DNA from 3 places in the Streptomyces sp. NPDC001920 genome. Region 3 is predicted to be linked to each of the others. Evidence: riboswitches for the same ligand, from Rfam matches in the RefSeq annotation. Region 3 holds a riboswitch; each other region holds the start of a gene.
What was found. Region 3 has a riboswitch for cyclic di-AMP ahead of ACWCPI_RS01960 (M23 family metallopeptidase). Riboswitches for the same ligand answer to the same signal wherever they lie in the genome.

Region 1: linked by a shared signal. The riboswitch ahead of ACWCPI_RS11550 (M23 family metallopeptidase) and the one ahead of ACWCPI_RS01960 (M23 family metallopeptidase) in region 3 are both predicted to bind cyclic di-AMP.
Region 2: linked by a shared signal. The riboswitch ahead of ACWCPI_RS05955 (transglycosylase SLT domain-containing protein) and the one ahead of ACWCPI_RS01960 (M23 family metallopeptidase) in region 3 are both predicted to bind cyclic di-AMP.

Annotation. Positions count from the first base shown of each region.
Region 1 covers NZ_JBSFEP010000006.1:17,675-22,544, reverse strand. Annotated here, with positions in the region: gene ACWCPI_RS11570 (GTP cyclohydrolase II) at 1-1, opposite strand, end outside; gene ACWCPI_RS11565 (MarR family winged helix-turn-helix transcriptional regulator) at 134-649, opposite strand; gene ACWCPI_RS11560 (dihydrofolate reductase family protein) at 741-1,874, shown strand; tRNA gene ACWCPI_RS11555 (tRNA-Met) at 1,950-2,023, shown strand; cyclic di-AMP (ydaO/yuaA leader) riboswitch at 2,349-2,513, shown strand; gene ACWCPI_RS11550 (M23 family metallopeptidase) at 2,525-3,547, shown strand; gene ACWCPI_RS11545 (aldo/keto reductase) at 3,735-4,679, shown strand; gene ACWCPI_RS11540 (PrsW family intramembrane metalloprotease) at 4,852-4,870, opposite strand, start outside.
Region 2 covers NZ_JBSFEP010000003.1:148,720-153,589, reverse strand. Annotated here, with positions in the region: gene ACWCPI_RS05960 (polyprenyl synthetase family protein) at 1-705, opposite strand, end outside; cyclic di-AMP (ydaO/yuaA leader) riboswitch at 1,630-1,804, shown strand; gene ACWCPI_RS05955 (transglycosylase SLT domain-containing protein) at 1,810-2,574, shown strand; gene ACWCPI_RS05950 (HAD family hydrolase) at 2,624-3,454, opposite strand; gene ACWCPI_RS05945 (carboxymuconolactone decarboxylase family protein) at 3,691-3,954, opposite strand; gene fahA (fumarylacetoacetase) at 4,190-4,870, shown strand, end outside.
Region 3 covers NZ_JBSFEP010000001.1:476,716-481,585, reverse strand. Annotated here, with positions in the region: gene ACWCPI_RS01970 (M16 family metallopeptidase) at 1-419, shown strand, start outside; gene ACWCPI_RS01965 (M16 family metallopeptidase) at 416-1,804, shown strand; cyclic di-AMP (ydaO/yuaA leader) riboswitch at 2,016-2,181, shown strand; gene ACWCPI_RS01960 (M23 family metallopeptidase) at 2,194-2,979, shown strand; gene ACWCPI_RS01955 (GntR family transcriptional regulator) at 3,168-3,863, shown strand; gene ACWCPI_RS01950 (HPr family phosphocarrier protein) at 4,153-4,434, opposite strand; gene ACWCPI_RS01945 (bifunctional acetate--CoA ligase family protein/GNAT family N-acetyltransferase) at 4,614-4,870, shown strand, end outside.

The DNA of each region.
Region 1 (4,870 bases), on a different contig from region 3:
TGCGGGTTCTCCGGGTTCCGTACGAGGGCCGTCTGCTTCAGATTTGAAGCAGCTTCTCGGTTCGGGACCCTACCCCATGCTTTAAATTTGAAGCAATGGGTTTGTCGTGTACGTCACGGGCGCGGCGAACGCCTCAGGGGCACGACCTGCCGGAGCGCCGCCGCCAGGGCACCTCGTCCGCGGTGGCGTGCGCGCCGTCCCCGGTGAAGCCCGCGCCGATCGCCGTGAAGATCTCCTCCAGCTGTCCGACCTGCGCAGGTGTCAGCCGGTCGAAGAGCAGCGACCGCACGGTCTCCACATGGCCGGGTGCCGCCTGCTCCAGCGTTCGCATGCCCTGTTCCGTGAGGGTCGCGATGCTGCCGCGCTTGTCCCAGCCGCAGTCCTCGCGCCGCACCAGCCCGTCCTTCTCCAGCCGGGAGACGGCATACGTGAGCCGGCTGCGTGTGATCTTCAGCCGTTCCGCGAGGTCGGTCATGCGCAGCCGGCGCTCCGGCGCCTCGGACAGGGTGGCGAGGATGGAGTAATACAGGTGGGGCATGCCGGCTTCCTGCTGGAGTTGCCGGTCCAGCGCGTCCTCCACGAGCGCGGCGGCGGCGATGTACGCGCGCCAGGCGCGCTGCTCCTGGGGAGTGAGCCAGCGAGTCGTCATGCCCCCAGTGTAAGTTTGTTTCAAACTTGAACCAAGAACGTGAACCAAGACCGTGAACCACGACCGAGTTCGCCGAGCGGAGAGCGCGCCGATGCCCTCGTACCCCTACGTCCTGCTGTCCGCCGCCGTCTCACTGGACGGGTACCTCGACGACACCACGGCCGAGCGGCTGCTCCTGTCCGGTCCGGCCGACTTCGACCGGGTCGACGAGGTCCGGGCCTCCGTGGACGCGATCCTCGTCGGCGCCGGCACCATCCGGGCGGACAACCCGCGGCTGCTGGTGTACTCGGCCGAGCGGCGGGCCGCGCGGGTGGCGGCGGGCAAGCCGGAGTATCCGCTGAAGGTCACGGTCAGCGCGTCCGGAGAGCTGGATCCGACGGCGAACTTCTGGCACACGGGCGGCGAGAAGGTCGTCTACACGACGGAGAAGGGCGCCGAGCGGCTGCGGCGGGCCCCGGTCGCGGCGGACGTGGTCGCGCTGGGCGCGGAGCTGGACTGGCGGGACCTGCTGACGCATCTGCGTGAGGTGCGCGGCGTGGAGCGGCTGATGGTGGAGGGCGGCGGACTCATCCACACCCAGCTGCTCCAGCAAGGGCTGGCCGACGAGGTGCAGCTGGTGCTGGCGCCGCTGTTCGTGGGCGACCCGAAGGCGCCACGGCTGTTCGGGCCGGGCGGGTACCAGGGCGGGCGGCTGCGGCTGCTGGAGACCCGTCGGATCGAGGACGTCGTGCTGATGCGCTACGAGCCGACGGCGCCCGGCGTCGGCGCGCTGCCCGCCGCCGCGGACCGGCACTGGCTGGCGCTCGCGTGCGACCTCGCGGCGCAGTGCCCGCCGTCGCGCACGGCGTTCAGCGTGGGCGCCGTGGTGGTGGCCGCCGACGGGACCGAGCTGGCGCGCGGCCACTCCCGGGAGGCCGGCGACCCGGTGGTGCATGCGGAGGAGGCGGCCCTCGCGAAGATCGGCGCCGACGATCCGAGACTGGCGGACGCGACGGTGTACACCAGCCTGGAGCCCTGCACGCGGCGGGCGTCCCGCCCGCTGCCCTGCGCGCGGCTGATCCTCGACGCGGGAGTGCGGCGGGTGGTGACGGCCTGGCGGGAGCCGGACACGTTCGTGATGGGGGCCGACGGAAGCGGGGCGCTGGCGGAGCAGGGGGTGGACGTCGTGGTCCTGCCCGAGTTCGAGGAGCGGGCCAAGGCGCCGAACGGGCACCTGCTGCCATGAAAAGGCCGGTGGGAGCCTGCCGCCGGAAAGCCGTGTGCGTCCGGTCCCGCGGATGGCGTACTATGGAGTCATCGCCGCGGGGTGGAGCAGCTCGGTAGCTCGCTGGGCTCATAACCCAGAGGTCGCAGGTTCAAATCCTGTCCCCGCTACTGATGGCTCAGGGCCGGAACTGATTCAGTTCCGGCCCTGAGTGTGTTCGGGCCCGCTTTTTCTCTGCTTTCGCCGCCGTGACGACCCTTGAGTGTTGTCACCAACGGTGACCGGGCGACCGCCCTCCGCATCACAACTGACACACCGTCAGTACCTGTGTGGCTGCGGAGCCTTGGTCAACTCGCCCGTTTTGGGGGGCTCATGACCTGTAAGTCCGCCCGAAATTCGTTAACGATCAAGTAGAACAGCTTGGAATCCGTACCCCGCGTCTATTAACGTTCGATAACGCAGCGCGGTCGTCCCAGCCGTCACAAGAGGCGGCTCCGTGCGCACGCGCCGAATCCTGTACCCCGTACGGGAACCGGGGAACCACCACCCTGGGGTGAATCGCGCTGAAGCCGCCGTGGAGTCACGGCCGGTATACGCGCGTAGGAGACCTTCCTGCTCCGAACCCGTCAGCTAACCCGGTAGGCGAGAAGGAAGGAAAGGAGCACGCCCACGTGGCGTCCAACAGGCCTGCTACGCAAGCCCCGTTCGTGCCGAGTCAGCGCACCGACGACACCTTCGGCTACGACCGCTACCGCACTGACGAGGGCCCGTTCGAGGAGTGGAACCCCACCGCGGAATCCATTCGCCCCGTACGCGGCAGGCATCGCGTCGCCAAGCAGCGCGGCGGGGGACTCGCCCGCAGCTCCACGGTTCTCGGCGTCGGCGTCATAGCCGCCGTCGGCGCGGGCGGCATGGCCACCGCGCAGACGGGCAAGCCGCCGGTCGCCATCAGCATGCCGGACCTGCCCCTCATCTCCGACGACGACTCCCCGGCCGCCGACACCGGCACCGCGCTGAGCACCATGGGCGCGACCACCGAGGAGACCACCCAGGGCACCGGCGACGCCGGTGAGGCGCTGCGGGCCCGGATCATCGCCCAGGTCGAGCAGCAGCAGGACCAGATCGAGAGCAAGGCTGCCGCCGAAGCGGTCGCCGCCGCCGAGAAGGAAGCCGCCGCCGCGGCCGCCAAGGCGGAGAAGGAGGCGGAGGCCAAGGCCGCCGCCGCCAAGGCCAAGGCCGAGGAGGAGGCCCGCAAGAAGGCCGAGGCCGAGCGCCTCGCCGAGCTGGCCAAGCAGTACGCGCTGCCGACCTCCTCGTACACCGTCACCTCGACCTTCGGGCAGGCCGGCCCCTACTGGTCCTCCGGCTACCACACGGGCCTCGACTTCGCCGCCCCCTCCGGCACCCTGATCAAGGCGGTGCACACCGGCACCATCACCTTCGCAGGCTGGGACGGTTCCTACGGCTACAAGACGGTCCTCACCCTGGAGGACGGCACCGAGATCTGGTACGCCCACCAGTCCTCGATCAGCGTGAGCGTCGGCCAGAAGGTCAACACGGGCGACGTCATCGGCCGCGTGGGCGCCACCGGCAACGTGACCGGCGCCCACCTCCACCTGGAGGTCCACCCCGACGGCAGCGGGAGCGGCATCGACCCGATGGCCTGGCTGCGCGGAAAGGGCCTGACGGTCTGACACCCGGCCGCTGCGAGGCGGCACTCGGGACACCCCACGACTCATCCCCGGCGGCCCTGACGACGACCCCCCGACGTCAGGGCCGCCGGTCCGTGCGCCGGTGCGCCGGACCGGCGGCGAGGGCCGGGCCCACGGGAACGTCGCCGCCCCGGAATGGTCCACTCCCTCGTGGCGGTTGAGGTGAAGCATGACTTCACTGCGCACACTCGGCTCCACCGACCTGCGGGTCTTCCCCCTCTGCCTCGGCGGCAACGTCTTCGGCTGGACGGCCGACGAGGCCCAGTCCTTCGCCGTGCTCGACGCCTACACGGCGGCGGGCGGCAACTTCGTCGACACCGCCGACTCGTACTCCGCGTGGGTCCAGGGCAACGGGGGCGGCGAGTCCGAGACCATCATCGGCTCATGGCTGAAGGCGCGCGGCAACCGGGACGACGTCGTGATCGCCACCAAGGTCAGCCAGCACCCCGACTTCCAGGGCCTGAGCGCGGCCACCATCAAGGCCGCCGCCGACGCCTCCCTGCGCCGCCTCGGCACCGATCACATCGACCTGTACTACACCCATTTCGACAAGCCCGAAGTGCCGGTCGAGGAGATCATCGGCGCCCTGGACGACCTGGTGAAGGCGGGCAAGGTCCGGTACATCGCCGCGTCCAACATCTCCGCCGAGCGGCTGAAGGCCTCCCTTGACTTCTCCGCCAGCGAGGGCCTCGCCCGGTACGTGGCCCTGCAGCCCCACTACAACCTGGTCTCCCGGGACACCTACGAGGGCGGACTCCGGGATCTCGCCGAGCGTGAGGGCCTGGGGGCGGTCCCGTACTCCGCCCTGGCCTCGGGGTTCCTCACCGGCAAGTACCGTGCCCGTACGACGGTGGGGAGCGCCCGTGCCGCAGGTGCCGCCAAGCACCTGGGGACCGAGCGGGGACGCCGGGTGCTCGACGCCCTGGACGGGGTCGCCCGCGCCCACGAGGTGCCGGTGGCCACGGCCGCCCTGGCCTGGCTTGCGGCCCAGCCGTCGGTCACGGCCCCGATCGCCTCGGCCCGGACGGTGGAGCAGCTGCCGGCGCTGCTCGGGGTGGCGGAGCTGAGGCTGACGGAGGAGGAGCTGGCTCGGTTGACGGCGGCGTCCGCCTGACTCAGGCGGGGGCGGGGGCCGTGATCAGGACCGGGGTCGGGGGGCCGGGACGGGGTCGGGGGGCCGGGACGGGGTCGGGGAGGGGCCGCCTGGTCTGCCTGACCGGTCCGTCGGATTCCCCGGTGGTCCCCGCGCGTCTCCTCAGCCGGTATCCACTGCCGATCTCTCCCGGTCACGTCCGGTACGGGTTG
Region 2 (4,870 bases), on a different contig from region 3:
CGTCTTGCCCGACTCGTGGGAGTCGCTCGCGATGTCCAGCACGTCGTCCGCCAGCTGGAAGGCGACCCCGAGCCGCTCCCCGTACTGGGTGAGCACATCGACGACCGTATCGTCGGCGCCTGACATCATCGCCCCGAACCGGCACGACACCGCCACCAGCGAGCCGGTCTTGCCGCTCAGCACATCCAGGTAGTGCTCGACCGGATCCCGCCCGTCCTGCGGCCCCGCCGTCTCCAGGATCTGCCCGGTGACCAGCCGCTCGAACGCCTCGGCCTGCACCCGCACCGCCTCGGGCCCGAGGTCGGCCAGGATGTGCGAGGCCCGCGCGAACAGGAAGTCCCCGGTCAGGACGGCGACGGAGTTGCCCCAGCGCGTGTTCGCGCTGTCCACGCCGCGCCGCACAGCGGCCTCGTCCATGACGTCGTCGTGGTACAGCGTCGCCAGGTGCGTCAGCTCCACGACCACGGCCGACGGCACGATCCCCGGCGCATCGGGGTCCCCGAACTGGGCGGCGAGCATCACGAGCAGCGGCCGGAACCGCTTTCCGCCCGCCCGTACCAGGTGCTGGGCGGCCTCGGTGATGAAGGGGACCTCACTCTTGGTGGCTTCGAGCAATCCCTCCTCGACAGCCGCCAATCCGGCCTGGACATCGGCTTCCAGAGCCTGGTCCCGCACGCTCAGCCCGAACGGCCCGACGACGGTCACGAGGGGTCTCCTGTCTGCTGGTGTCTGCTGGCGGTTACACGGTTTGTCGATAGGTCGCTGCCATCACTCAAGTCAGCGTATCCGGTCACGTTTCGATCACCGATGCCGCCCACCCGTCCACCATGGGCGGTATCGGATCACGACCGGTATGTTTTTGATCACCCGATAAGGCCGGATACCTATCCCCTTATAGGTAAATAGCATCCACAATCCTGACGCGGCCGCGACACGGGAACCCCTCGACCGGCGCGAGCGCCACGCACGCGAAGCCTTCCATGCCGTCATGGACATGCCGAATCGAAGCGCCGTCCGTCACCCCGGCGAGATTCACCCTCGCGCACATCCGCACATCCCTCCCCCTTCGAGACGCCCCTCCGGGCGGGCCCGCGCCGACACCCGTCGAGTACCCACAGCAGGACAGGAACCACGGACGATCACCATGACAACGACACGCACCGCGTCCGAGGTTCCGTCCCACACCCGACACGGCCGCGAGTTCGATGCGAGCCAGCCCTTGCGCGTGAAGTGAGCCGGACCTTCCACGTGTTGACACGGGGTCGGCCCATCCGGGTGCGTAACACAAGACGGCACGAAGGCTCCCTTTTCCGCCGCACACGGGAAAAACGGACTCCAGATACGGTCATTTGAGGGCGAGTTGGATCCATTGCCCGATTTGCCGCTCTTGTGGAGACCAGTGAGTTGAGTCACGCGCCACCCTCATCCCGGTCGATCACCCCCACCCCGCGTCCCCTTGCAACACACGCAAGTTGAGGCTTGGCAACCGCAAAGGATCAAGCGCCCCATAGGTGTCCGATCATGGTCAACCCGCCCAACAAGTGACCACGGCACTTGTTCCCGACATGTGCTCTCGCATACGTTCCCGCTCAGTCGGGCGGACGCCGAATCCTGCCGCCGCCCGAGTCAGCCACCTACGCACTCATTCACGCACGGCAGGAGCGGGGGACCCAGGTAAGTCGCCGGACCCGACGCCTCGATGGCACGGGCCCGGCTGGGGTGAAGTCGTGCCGTCCCAGGGCGGCACGCCGGGCATCTCCCGCCCGAACCCGACAGCTCACCTCGCAGGCACCGGAGAGGAACAGCGCCATGCCCCGAGGCAAGCACCGCCGCCCCCGTACCAACCCGCTCACCCGACGCGTCGTCGCCGCCGGAACCGGAACCGCCGCCCTCGCCCTCCCGCTGCTGAGCGCGACCAACGCCACCGCCGCCGAGCCGGCCAAGGTCCCCAGCACCCTGCAGACGGCACCTCAGTCCGCGCCGTCCGCCGTGAAGGCCAAGACCCTCACGTACACCACGAAGAAGGGCGACTCGCTCTACGGCATCGCGGAGCGGTACGACGCGCAGGGCGGCTGGCGCCAGCTCTACAAGGACAACCGCGAGGCCATCGGCGACAACCCCCGGCTGATCCACCCGGGCCTCGACCTGAAGGTCCGGGCCACCAAGGTGCCGGGCAAGACGGCGGACAAGGCGTCCGCGCCGGCCAAGAAGTCCAGCGTGGCCCGCGCCACCCAGGCCGCCGCCAAGACGTACCCCGACAACCTGGACGGCTGGATCCGCGAAGCGCTGGACATCATGGCGCAAAAGGGAATTCCGGGTTCCTACGAGGGCATTCACCGCAACATCCTGCGTGAGTCGTCCGGCAACCCGGCCGCCATCAACAACTGGGACTCCAACGCCGTGGCGGGCACCCCGTCCAAGGGCCTCCTGCAGGTCATCGACCCGACCTTCGCGGCGTACCACGTGCCGGGCACGGCGTACGACCCCTTCGACCCGGTCGCGAACATCACCGCCGCGTGCAACTACGCGGCCGCGCGGTACGGCTCGATCGACAACGTGAACGGGCCCTACTAGACCGCGGACGGCCCGGCCCCCGCCCGGGGCCGGGCCTACTGCCTACTGCCTACTGGGCGAAGTCGGCCAGGCTCCCCACGAACAGCCGCTCAAGGACGACGGCGATGCCGTCGTCCTCGTTCGAGAGGGTGATCTCGTCGGCCACCGCCTTGAGTTCGGGGTGGGCGTTGGCCATCGCGACACCGTGGGCGGCCCAGTCGAACATGGGGATGTCATTGGGCATGTCACCGAAGGCGATGGTCTCGTGCGCGCCCAGGCCGAGATGGTCGGCGGCGAGCGCGAGACCGGTCGCCTTGGTGACGCCGCATGGCTGGAGTTCGACGGTCCCCGGCCCCGACATGGTGACGGTGGCGAGAGAACCGACCACCGCCCGCGCCGTGGCCGCCAACTCGTCGTCCGACAAGGTCGGATGACGCAGCAGCACCTTGCTGATCGGCTCGCACCACAGGTCCTCGCGACGCCCGACCCGCACCGCGGGCAAAGTCGGGTGGGGCATCAGATAGCCGGGCTCGATGAGCGTGAGCCCGTCTACCCCGTCCTGGTCGACGGCCGCGTACACCTGCCCCACCTCCGCCTCGATCTTGCCGAGCGCGGTCTCCGCCAACTCCCGGTCCAGGGTGATGGACCACAGCAGCCGGTCCGATCCGGCGTCGTACAACTGCGCACCCTGCCCGCACACCGCGAGCCCCGTACTGCCCAGGGCGTCGAGGAGCGGCCGCACCCTTGGCGCCGGCCGCCCGGTCACGACGAGGTGCTGGGCACCGGCCGCCGCCGCCAGCGCAAGCGCGTCGACGGACCGGTCCGAGTGCGTGTCGTCGCCTCGGAGCAGGGTCCCGTCGAGGTCAGTGGCGATGAGTGAATATGCGATAGGTGCGGCCATGATCAGAGAATACGGACAGGACGCCCCGTCGACTCGACGTGAACCGGACGGCTGCTGTGTTCACATGTGTTGACACCTGTTCCGGTTTCCCAGCCACTCCCCCTTCTTTTTCCGTTTCTGTTCCCGTGCGACAACTTCCTTCCCCTTGCTGCGATTTCACCCCCACGTGGTGCCCGCCGGCTCGTTGATCGTGGTGTTGATGCGGTTGAACATGTTGGAGACGGAGATGGTGAGGATCAGCGCTGACAACTCCTTCTCTTCGAAGTGGTCGGCTCCTTCTCGTCGCAGTGGTAGGCCACTTCGATCCACAGCTCCTGCGGAAGCGACTCGTGCGAACGGTCCGCGAGCCTCGTCATCGCCTCGGTCAGCCGCAGTGCGGCCCGCTCGGCGTCGGTGAACCCGGGCGCCTCCCGCCACGCCGAGACGGCATCGGTCCGCTCGTCGCTCGTCCCCGCCTTGCGCAGGTCGGCCGTGTGGCCGTGCGCGCACAGGCGCCGCACCCGTCGATCTGGCCGGCATTCAGCCCTGCGGCAGACCGGACCGCTCTCGCCGGTCATGACGAACCGGCGGCACATCGGCCGCCGCGGATCCCCCGAAGCCCGGCGCCGTGTGCGGCGACCTGGTGATTCACGACCGGCGACGCGAAAATCGGCACTGCCCAAGAGGGGTGCCTCACACGTAACGTGTGGCCCGACCACATGGCACACGGAGCGGATGAGAGTGAGGCACGACCCCATGCCCCCCTTCGATCTCCCCGAGGGCGACCCCTTCGGTACGCACAACCTTCCGTACGGCGTCTTCTCCCTCCCCGGCTCGGACGCCGCACGCCGGGTCGGCGTCCGGCTCGGCGACCACGTCCTCGACGCGGGCGGGGCGGCCCACGCACTCGGCTCGCCGTACGCCCCACTGCTGGCACAGGACTCGCTGAACCCTCTGCTCGCCGCGGGCCCCACCACCTGGTCGGACGTCCGGCGCGCGCTGACAGCCTGGGTGACGGTGCCGGCGCACCAGGAGGCCATCACGGAGTTCTTCCATCCGCTGTCGTCGGTCTCGTTGCACCTCCCCTTCGAGGTCGCGGACTACGTCGACTTCTACGCCTCCGAGAACCACGCCCGGAACGTCGGCCAGATCTTCCGCCCCGACGCGGCGGACTCCCTGACCCCCAACTGGAAGCACCTGCCGATCGGTTATCACGGCCGTGCGGGCACGGTCGTCGTGTCCGGCACGGATGTCGTACGGCCGTCCGGCCAGCGCAAGGCGCCCACTGACGCGGCTCCGGTCTTCGGCCCGTCGGTCCGCCTGGACATCGAGGCCGAGGTCGGCTTCGTGGTCGGCACACCGTCTCCGATGGGCAGGCCGGTGGCACTGGGCGACTTCCGGGAGCACGTCTTCGGTCTGTGCCTGCTCAACGACTGG
Region 3 (4,870 bases):
GCTGGCTGGACGTGAAGACCTCGGGCGACGTCGAGGTCCCCGCCATCGAGGCCGCCGTCGACGAGGAGCTCGCCCGCTTCGCCGCGGAGGGCCCGACGGCCGAGGAGATGGAGCGCGCCCAGGCCCAGCTGGAGCGCGAGTGGCTGGACCGGCTCGGCACGGTCGCGGGCCGCGCCGACGAACTGTGCCGCTACGCCGTCCTGTTCGGCGACCCGCAGCTCGCGTTCACCGCCGTGCAGCGGGTCCTCGACGTCACCGCCGAGGAGGTCCAGGCGGTCGCCCAGGCCCGTCTGCGCCCGGACAACCGCGCCGTGCTGGTGTACGAGCCGGTCGCCGGCGAGGCCGAGGACCTTCAAGCCGCCGCCGACGGGGCCGCCCCCGCCGGGACCACCGACGAGAACGAGGAGTCGGCGCAGTGACCGAGCTCGCCAGCATGGAGTTCCACCCGCAGCCCCAGGCCGGTGAGGCCCGGCCCTGGGCGTTCCCGGCGCCCGAGCGCGGCGAGCTGGACAACGGCCTGACGGTGCTGCGCTGCCACCGCCCCGGTCAGCAGGTCGTCGCCGTCGAGGTGCTCCTGGACACGCCCCTGGACGCCGAGCCCAAGGGCCTCGACGGCATCGCCACGATCATGGCGCGCGCCTTCTCCGAGGGCACCGACAAGCACACCGCCGAGGAGTTCGCCGCCGAGCTGGAGCGCTGCGGTGCCACGCTCGACGCGTACGCCGACCACCCCGGCGTCCGGGTCAGCCTCGAAGTGCCGGTCTCCCGGCTGCCCAAGGCGCTCGGCCTGCTCGCCGACGCCCTCCGGGCACCCGCGTTCTACGACGCCGAGGTCGAGCGCCTGGTGCGCAACCGGCTCGACGAGATCCCGCACGAGCTGGCCAACCCTTCGCGGCGTGCCGCGAAGGAACTCGCCAAGGAGCTGTTCCCGGCGAGTTCGCGCATGTCGCGCCCGCGCCAGGGCACGGAGGACACGGTCGCCGGCATCGACTCCGCGGCCGTACGCGCCTTCTACGAGCGGCATGTGCGGCCCGCGACGTCCACCGTGGTGGTCGTCGGCGACCTCACCGGCGTCGACCTCGACGCCCTGCTCGGCGACACCCTCGGCGCCTGGACCGGTTCCGCGGCCGAGCCGCGGCCGGTTCCGCCGGTGACCGCCGACGACACCGGACGCGTCGTCGTCGTGGACCGCCCCGGGGCCGTGCAGACCCAGCTGCTGATCGGCCGGCTCGGCCCCGACCGGCACGACCGCGTATGGCCGGCGCAGGTGCTCGGCACGTACTGCCTGGGCGGCACCCTCACCTCCCGCCTGGACAAGGTCCTGCGCGAGGAGAAGGGCTACACCTACGGCGTGCGCGCCTTCGCGCAGGTGCTGCGTTCCGCCCCGGACGGCACCGGTGCGGCGATGCTCGCCATCAGCGGCTCCGTCGACACCCCCAACACCGGCCCGGCGCTGGACGACCTCTGGAAGGTGCTGCGCGGGGTCGCCGACGAGGGGCTGACCGACGCCGAGCGCGACTTCGCGGTGCAGAACCTGGTGGGGGTGGCGCCGCTGAAGTACGAGACCGCCGCCGCCGTGGCGAGCACCCTGGCCGACCAGGTCGAGCAGAACCTGCCCGACGACTACCAGTCGACCCTGTATCAGCAGCTCGCCGCCACCGGCACCGTCGAGGCCACCGCCGCGGCCGTGAACGCCTTCCCGGTGGACCGCCTCGTGACGATCCTCGTCGGGGACGCGGCCGCGATCCGGGAGCCCGTCGAGGCCCTCGGTATCGGTGAAGTCACCGTCGTGACAGCCGAGTAGAGGACCCGAGCGGCGCCGGCGACGGCACGCGTGCAGGTGCCCTGGTGACATCGCAGTCACCAGGGCACCTTTATGCCCGAATTGAGGGAGAGGTTGCCTGTCTGACCTGTGGGATGCGCTACAAAAGCCGCGATCCGTTTGGGGATTGAAAGTCGTCCCGCTTAGCGTCTTCCGGGCTGTTCGTCAGGCAGTGCGCCGCACCCGCGGCACCGGACAGTCATCGCCGAGTCCCCGTACGGCGCGAGCCAGGGGAGCCGGGGACCCACCCGTAGTCCCTGGGGTGAATCGGACGCCCGCGCGAGCCGCGAGGGGGTCCGTAGGAGACCTTCCTGCTCCGAACCCGTCAGCTAACCCGGTAGGCGAGAGGGAAGGAAAGGACCAGCCACTACATGGCGTTCACCTGCGCCACGGGGAAGAACCGCCCCACCGGGAAGCACCGCAAGCCCAGCCGGTTCGAGCGCACCACGGCCCGCGCGGCCGGCGTCGCCGCTCTCACCGCCACCGGCGTCATCGGCACCCTGGCCGCCCCGGCCCTCGCCGCCGAACCCGCTGTCGAGCAGACCGGGCTCATCCCCGTCATCACCGTCGACGACTCGATCGCCGAGCAGATCGACGCCCAGGCCGACGCGCAGGAGCAGGCCGCCCAGGAGGCCGCCGCGGCGAAGAAGGCCGCCGAGGAGGCCGCCCGCAAGAAGGCGGCGGAGAAGGCCGAGCAGGAGCGCGAGGCCAAGGAGCGCGCCGCCCGTGAGGCCGAGCGCAAGCGCCTGCTGTCCTACGTCGCCCCGATCTCCGGCTCGTACGTCTCCACCGGCTACAAGTCCGGCGGCGCCGTCTGGTCCTCCGGCAGCCACACCGGCGTCGACTTCCACGCCGCCAGCGGCACCTCCGTCCACGCGGTCGGCGCCGGCACCGTCGTGGAGGCCGGATGGGGCGGGGCGTACGGCAACAACGTCGTGATCAAGATGAACGACGGCACCTACACCCAGTACGGCCACCTGTCGTCCATCGGCGTCTCGGTCGGCCAGACGGTCACCCCCGGCCAGCAGATAGGGCTGTCGGGCGCCACCGGCAACGTCACGGGCCCGCACCTGCACTTCGAGGCCCGCACCACGGCGGAGTACGGCTCCGACATCGACCCCGTCGCCTACCTGCGTTCGCACGGCGTGGACGTCTGACGGCTCCGTCCCGCTTCCAGAAGCCCCGGCTCACCGAGCCGGGGCTTTCGGTGTTTCCGGGGTGCTCGGCTGTCCAAAAAATATCCATGGATTCCGGCTCCCCGTCGGAAATTCCCGCTGTTTGCAATAGAGTCACTGACTACACGTCGTTCGTCGACGTTTCACGGGGATTAAGGCGGAGGTCGGTCATGCGTATTCCGGCGCACTCGGTATGCACCGCGATCCGGGACGACATCGTCGCCGGGGTCCACGAGCGCGGCAGCCGGCTCACCGAGGAGCTCCTCGCCCGCCGCTACGGCGTCTCCCGGGTCCCCGTGCGGGAGGCGCTGCGCACCCTGGAGGCGGAGGGTTTCGTGGTGACCCGGCGGCACGCGGGCGCGTGTGTGGCCGAACCGACCGAGCTGGAGGCCGCCGACCTGCTGGAGATGCGCACCCTGCTGGAGCCGCTCGGTGCCTCCCGGGCCGCCCAGCGGCGCACCGAGGCCCATCTCAAGGTGCTGCGTGGCCTGGTCAAGCTGGGCCAGGAGCGGGCCAGAAGGGGCAACAGCGAGGATCTGCGCTCGTTGGGCGGCTGGTTCCACGAGACGCTGGCCCAGGCCTCCGGCAGCCCTGCCCTGACCTCGATGCTGACCCAGCTGCGTCACAAGATCGCCTGGATGTACGCGGTGGAACCGCCGGTCGACCCGATGGAGTCCTGGACCGAGCACGGCGCGATCGTGGACGCCGTGGCGCGCGGTGACGGCGAGCGGGCCCGGTCGATCACGGCGTTGCACACCGAGCGCTCGCTCTCCGCGTACCGGCTGCGGTTCGGCTCCGGTGGTGAGCGCAGGGAGCGTGTGAGGAATTCGCAACATCCCGTAAACATGCAGAGCCTGCGGCATTAACACGGGCACCGTATACAAAGGGGAGATATTCGGGGCGGTGTATTTCTGCTGCCCTTTTCACGGACGCTGCCCCTTTCTCGCGCGTCCGGCGGTAAAACCGCGGTCGCTCCTAAAAGCAGCCGCTCCTGAAAAAGGCCGTGCCCCGACCGTGAACAGGTGACGCCCGGTCCGGGGAGCCGGCGAGGCCCTATACCGCGAAGTGGTGCACCCCGCCCGGAAACAGCGAAGCCGCGCCCGCCGGAAGGACGGACGCGGCTCCACCGCATGCTGCCAGACCCGCTCAGGTCGTTCAGACCGTCTCGGGCAGCTCCTCGAGGCCCTCGGAGACCAGCTTCGCCAGCCGGTCGAGGGCGGCGTCCGCCCCCTCGGCGTCGGAAGCGAGGACGATCTCCTCGCCGCCCTGGGCGCCCAGGCCCAGGACGGCCAGCATGGAGGCCGCGTTGACGGGGTTGCCGTCGGCCTTGGCGATCGTCACCGGGACGCCTGTGGCCGTGGCGGCTCGGACGAAGATGGAGGCGGGGCGGGCGTGGAGGCCCTCGGCCCAGCCGACGTTGACGCGGCGCTCAGCCATGTGTTGCTGCCCTTCGGTGTTCAGGGTTGTCTAGACCAGTTTCCCACACTCGTGAAGCACGCCGGGAGAGGACAAAGCACCACTCCTGAGGTGACCGTGGGGTCGCGGCCTCGACCCCACGTACGTCCCGGACGGACTGCCTCGCGCCGTTGTCGGACGCGAGCCGTACTCTGGGCCCCATGCAGAGCGCCTCGGACCGGCACGAGTACCCCGCCCACTGGGAAGCCGACGTGGTGCTGCGCGACGGCGGCACCGCACGCATCCGCCCCATCACCGTTGATGACGCCGAGCGTCTGGTCAGCTTCTACGAGCAGGTGTCGGACGAGTCGAAGTACTACCGCTTCTTCGCGCCCTACCCGCGACTGTCCGCCAAGGACGTCCACCGCTTCACGCACCACGACTTTGTGGACCGGGTGGGACTCGCGGCCACGGTGGG